2 regions of the Vibrio sp. JC009 genome follow, and region 1 is predicted to be linked to the other one. Evidence: riboswitches for the same ligand, from Rfam matches in the RefSeq annotation. Region 1 holds a riboswitch; the other holds the start of a gene.
What was found. Region 1 has a riboswitch for thiamine pyrophosphate ahead of thiD (bifunctional hydroxymethylpyrimidine kinase/phosphomethylpyrimidine kinase). Riboswitches for the same ligand answer to the same signal wherever they lie in the genome.
Positions count from the first base shown of each region.

Region 1 (3,127 bases):
TCTGGACTCTGTGCTGTCTCAGGCTGACTTTGTTTCCCTGCACTGTCCGGCACTGCCTGCAACTACCAACTTTATGAATGCGCAGAAGTTTGAGCTGATGAAGCCGGGCGCTTTCCTGATCAACACTTCGCGTGGCCAATTAGTGGTTGAAGAAGATCTGGCGGATGCTCTGAACTCAGGTGCAATTGCCGGTGCTGCACTGGATACCTTATGGCAGGAGCCCCCTCAGGCCGATAACCCATTGCTGACAGCAAAAAACTGTACCATTACCCCGCATATTGCCTGGGCGACTCTGGATGCACGCATGCGGATAATGAATATGGTTGCGGGTAACATTCAGTCATTCCTCGATGGGGCTCCTCAAAACACGGTCTGACAGAGGATAAAAAATGCAAATTGAACGTTTTACATTTGGCACTTTTTATAATCAGAGTGTCAGCAGGATAGTATTGTCTAATGAAAACGGGATGTCGGTATCTGTTCTGGAACTTGGGGGGATCATCAATCAGCTCCATGTTCCGGATGATAAGGGTGAACTTGCTGATGTGGTATTAGGGTTTGATAGTCTCAGCCCTTATACCAGAGACAATCACTACTTTGGTGCCATGATCGGACGGGTGGCCAACCGGATAGAAGGGGCTGAGTTTAACCTTGATGGGGAAACCATCAGGGTTAACGGCAATGCCTATGCGGGAAAACACTGTGTTCATGGTGGCCGTTTTGGTTACCACCGTCGCGTATGGCAAGAGGTTGAGTCATCTCAGAGCGACAGTGAAGTCTCAGTAACCTTAAAGCTGCTGGATGCCGATGGGGAAGAAGGCTTTAAGCATAATGTTGAGGTTCTGGCGACTTACACCTTAACCAACAGCAATAAGCTGACGCTCAGTTACAGCGCGACAGCGGACGGGCCAACGCCAATCAGCATGACCGCGCACAGCTACTTTAACCTTTTTGGTCATGAAAACGGCTCAGTGAAAGACCACAGTCTGACCATCTTTGCCGATAAGCTGCTTGAGCAGAAGGAAGACCGGATCCCAAGTGGAAATCTTATTTCTGTTAAAGGAACTGAGTTCTGTTTTGGCAGGCAAACTCTGCTAAGGGAAGGGGTAGAAAAAGGGCTGGAAATCAATCACTCCTATGCCTTCGGACATCCGGAAACTTGCACCGGTGATCTTAAGAAAATGGCAAGGCTGGAAGCGGGCGGACGCGTGTTAACCGTCTTCTCGAATGAGAAAACGCTGCACTTTTATAACGGTCATAATCTGGATGGGATTGACGGAAAGGGAGAGGCTTATTATCCAAGGTATGCAGGCCTTTGCCTGGAGCCTAAAGGTTATGTTAACGGGATTAATGAGCCTAATTTCCCGTGTACCGTGATTGACCCGTCAACCAGCTATGACCACACTATCGTGTATGACTTTAGCCAATAAAAGCTTAAATCAAAGAGTTGTAAAAAGTTATACCAGAGCGTAGACTCTAAAACTTATTAGTCGGGGAGCGAAAGCTGAGACTGCATTGTGCAGGACCCGTTGAACCTGATTCAGTTAATACTGACGTAGGGAACTAACTTCACTGTAGTCTTATTCCGATCTGTACACTTTAGATCCGGTTTGACCTCAGACGAATGGTATTCCCTGCTTTTAAAAGGAGTACCCAATGTCTGAATCCACATCTGTAAAACCAACAAAGCCAATAGTTCTGACCATTGCCGGTTCAGATTCCGGAGGTGGCGCGGGTATTCAGGCTGATATCAAAGCTATCTCTGCCACAGGCAGCTACGCCTGTTCGGTAATTACCGCGTTGACGGCGCAAAATACTCAGGGTGTAACAGATATCATGCCTGTTCCTGCCGGTTTCGTTGCTGCTCAGTTGGATGCCGTTTTTCAGGATCTGGATATCCGCGCGGTAAAAATCGGTATGCTGGCGGACAGCAATATCATTCGTTTGATCGCAGAAAAATTAAGACAGTATCAGCCACAGCATGTGGTACTTGACCCTGTTATGGTCGCAACCAGCGGTGATCCTCTTATTGAAGAAGAGGCGATAGCAACCCTGAAACAAGAGCTGTTGCCGCTTGCCACATTGATAACGCCCAATCTGCCGGAAGCTGCCAAGCTCATAGACCAGGAGTTGCCAACTCAGCAAGAACAGCTGGATTCATTTTTAGATCAGCTACATCAACTGGATACCCGCTCAGCACTGATAAAAGGCGGGCACTTATTTGAGTCATCCAATAGCGACGATTACCTGCTAAGCAAAGGCGAACCCGTGCAGGTTTTTTCCGGCAAGCGGATTGAAACCCGGAACACCCACGGTACTGGTTGCACTCTTTCTTCCGCAATTGCCTCCTACCTTGCTCAGGGGCAGGCACTAACCGACGCCATATCCTCTGCTAAAACCTATATCACCACAGCTTTGCAGCACGCCGATGAGCTGAATGTGGGGCAGGGGCATGGTCCGGTCAATCACTTCTATATGATCTAAATATTTTCAGAAACAGTAAAGGAATAAGGTCCGAATAATGGATATCAGAAATCATGTTTGTCAGGCGCTTGAAACGCTCCGAGCGCAGAAACCGCTGGTGGTCAATATCACGAACTATGTGGTGATGAATAACACAGCCAATGCACTGCTTGCCGTTGGTGCCTCGCCAATTATGGCGCACTCGCGCCGTGAGATGGAAGAGATGGTGGCGATTGCTGGTGCGCTGGTGATCAATATCGGCACGCTGGATGAGGTCTGGATTGAGCGTATGTGTTTTGCCATTGAGCTGGCCAACAGAGCAAACAAGCCGGTGGTGCTGGATCCGGTTGGTTGCGGTGCCAGTCAGCTTCGCACTGAAACCGCTCAGGCGTTTATGCAGTTAGCCGAGTCACTGACGATCCGGGGCAACAGCGCAGAGATCATCGCCCTTTCCGGAATGGATGCACAGTCAAAAGGCGTGGATAGCCTGGATTCAGGTTCGCGCGCGGTTGAAGCGGCGAAGAAGATTCTGGCAAAGAAAAACTGCCGGATTGTTATTTCAGGTGAAACAGACTACGTGGTTACTCCTGAAGCGACTTACCAGTTAAATAACGGTGACGCCATGATGCCGTTTATCACCGGAATGGGCTGCAGCTTAACGGCT
Region 1 covers NZ_CP092107.1:662,620-665,746, reverse strand. The annotation lists gene L3Q72_RS17920 (D-2-hydroxyacid dehydrogenase) at 1-376, shown strand, start outside; gene L3Q72_RS17915 (aldose epimerase family protein) at 390-1,430, shown strand; TPP riboswitch at 1,482-1,579, shown strand; gene thiD (bifunctional hydroxymethylpyrimidine kinase/phosphomethylpyrimidine kinase) at 1,657-2,484, shown strand; gene thiM (hydroxyethylthiazole kinase) at 2,522-3,127, shown strand, end outside.

Region 2 (3,127 bases), on a different replicon from region 1:
CAGCCCGCAAATCTGCGGAAGCTGCTGGCGGATACGCGGCCACTCCACCCATTTAAATTTATACCAGTGACTCATTCCAAGGTGCGCACAAAGCTTATGCTGCTCCAGCGGAATACTCTCCAGCGACTGCAGAAACAGACGGCTGGCGTAGGGAAGATTAAAAAACACATGAGCCAGCAATATACCGTTCAGACCATAGATGGAAAACGGCAGTTTCTTATCAAACCAGACAAACAGCTCCGCCAGCAAACCACTGTTACCGTAAATAGCCAGAAGGCCAAACACCCCAACCAGAACAGGCAGCACCAAAGTAGAAGCAAAAAGTTTAAGCAGCAGTTTCTTTCCCCGAAACTCTCTGCGAAACAGAGCATGAGCCACAGGTATCGCCAGCACCACACTTATCAGGGTAGAAAGAAAAGCCTGATAGAAACTGAACTTAGTTACATGCCGGTAGTAGGGGTCCGCCCAGATATGGGTAATATCCAGGGAAGGGGAATGGGTCAGCAGAGCAGAAAGGGCAGAAACGACGAAGGCCAGGATGATAAAGGCTATGAGTAGGCCGGATATTGGGGTTTTCTGCATAGGTAAATTATGACTCTATGGTGACTGGTTAGAATTTGGGGCTATGGGGCTATGGGGCTATGGGGCTATGGGGGACCGTACCCTATAGCCCTATTACCCTCAAGGGCGGAGCCCGTCCCTATAGCCCTAATCCCTCTATTTTATACTCGCCCTCTGCCATTCCCTAATCCACCCTTTCCTGTTCTCCTTCACCTCTTCCGGTGTAAAGGTTAGAGATGTTTTAGGCAGAGTCAGGGTATCAAAGCCTTGCGGAAGACTGGTGTCGGTTACCGGGTACATCCAGTTGCCGGTTGGGATTGTGTTCTGGAATTCATCGCTCAGGATAAAGCTCATAAACTTATCCGCCAGTTTTTCGTTCTTTGAGCCCTTCACTTTGGCTGCCACTTCTACCTGCATATAGTGACCTTCAGCGAAATCTGCTGCGGCATATGCAGAGTTACTTTCAGCAATCAGGTGGTAAGCCGGGGAGGTGGTGTAGGAAAGCACCATATCTGACTCCCCTTTCAGGAACATGGAGTAGGCTTCCCACCAGCCTTTGGTTACTGTTACTTTTTTCTTATCCAGTTGCTGCCAGGCTTTTGCTACGTCATCACCGTAAACAGACTTCATCCAGAGCATCAGGCCCTGCCCAGGCGTGGAAGTACGCGGATCCTGATAAATCACCTTCAGGTCGTCGCGCTCTTCAACCAGTTCTTTCAGGCTTTTTGGTGGATTGGTCAGTTTTTCTTTGTTGTAGACGAAAGCAAAGTAGCCATAGTCAAAGGGAACAAAAGTGCTGTCAGACCAGCCGTCAGGCAAAGTAACGGCCGCAGTGTCCACAGAGTGCTCAGCTAAAAGACCGCTGGCTTTAGCCTCAGCCATAAGGTTGGTATCAAGGCCAAGGATGATATCCGCTTTGCTGGATTTACCTTCCAGACGAAGACGGTTCAGAATAGAAACGCCATCATCAAGGGCTACAAATTCAAGATCGCAACCGCACTGTTCTTCAAAGGCTTTCTCTATTTTAGGGCCAGGGCCCCACTCTGCTGAAAAAGAGTCATAGGTATAAACTGTCAGCTTATTGTCTGCTGCCAGAGCCGAAAATGAGGTTGCAAGTGCTAATGCGGAAATAGTGTATTTCACTGGACGCTCTCCTTAAATGAGCGGCACAGGGATGAGGAGGAATGCTGTACAGATTCTTGCTCAATTCCTACGCCAGTATTATCTGGTTCAGGTCTACGGGTATTCTCTCAGCCAGCCAAGTTGGTCAGCACCCCGTTGAGTTATGGTTCCTGCAATTTTCAGTCATTGAATATTACAGGAGCTATGGATTGTAATGCGGAAATATAATCAGAGCTAATATTTCTTTTAATCTCTTTGATCGTAGCCCCAGCGTGACACCAACTGCTGATCAATGCCGAGGTGATCTAAGATTCTTGCCACCATAAAATCAACCAGATCATCAATGCTTTGCGGCTGATGATAAAAACCCGGTGCAGCCGGCATTATAGTCACGCCCATCTGAGACAGCTTATGCATATTCTCCAGATGTAAGGTTGAAAACGGCGTTTCGCGCACCACCAGAAGGAGCTGTCCCCGCTCTTTCATCACCACATCGGCAGCGCGTTCAATCAGATTATCCGACATACCGTGAGCAATCGCCGCCACACTGCCTGCCGAACACGGGCACACTACCATCTGTTTTGGCGCAGCACTTCCGGAAGCCACCGGAGAAAACCAGTCTTCTTTGCCACAGACAACCAACTTCTCAGCATCACAGTTCAGATGCTTAACCAGCGCCTCTTTCATCGCATCCGGGTTTGCCGGGAGTTTCAGGTTTTCTTCCGTAGCAAGAACAACCCGCGCAGCCGATGAAACCAACAGGTATACCTGATAGTCCGCTTTTAGCAGGCATTCTAAAAGGCGAAGTCCGTATGGGGCTCCGGAGGCTCCGGTAAAGGCCAGGGTGATTTTCTTGTGAACCTTACTCACTCACACCTCCCAAAGCCAACAAACGACCTCTGCACCCTCGTTCCCACGCTGGAGCATGGGAACGAGAACTTACATACGGCCTGCCGCCTGCCGCCTGCCGCCCGTCATTCATTTCAACGCCTCCAGCAGCTTCCCGTGAATCCCGCCAAACCCGCCATTACTCATCACCAAAACCTGATCGCCCGGCTTAGCTTCAGCTACAATCTGAGCCACCAGATTATCAATATCATCGGAAACATAAGCAGGCTGACCGCAATGAACAGCAATATCCTCTACCGACCAGTCGATATTTTCCGGCTGGTAAAGGTAAACAGAATCCGCCTGGGCTAAAGATGCCGCCAGAGTCTCTTTATGCACACCCATTTTCATTGTTGCTGAGCGTGGCTCAAGAACCGCGATTATTTTCTTCTCTTCCACCTTATTGCGAAGGCCGCCAAGCGTCAGCTCAATCGCTGTCGGGTGGTGAGCAAAGTCATCATAAACCGTAACACCACCGACTTCTCCCTTAAGCTCCAGACGGCGTTTAGTATTGATAAACTTAGCCAGAGCCTCACAGGCAAGATCCGGCGTAACG
Region 2 covers NZ_CP092106.1:309,573-312,699, reverse strand. The annotation lists gene thiP (thiamine/thiamine pyrophosphate ABC transporter permease ThiP) at 1-582, opposite strand, end outside; gene thiB (thiamine ABC transporter substrate binding subunit) at 718-1,704, opposite strand; TPP riboswitch at 1,752-1,849, opposite strand; gene L3Q72_RS01550 (flavin prenyltransferase UbiX) at 1,930-2,553, opposite strand; gene mpl (UDP-N-acetylmuramate:L-alanyl-gamma-D-glutamyl-meso-diaminopimelate ligase) at 2,662-3,127, opposite strand, start outside.
Region 2: another riboswitch for thiamine pyrophosphate. It lies ahead of thiB (thiamine ABC transporter substrate binding subunit); the one in region 1 lies ahead of thiD (bifunctional hydroxymethylpyrimidine kinase/phosphomethylpyrimidine kinase).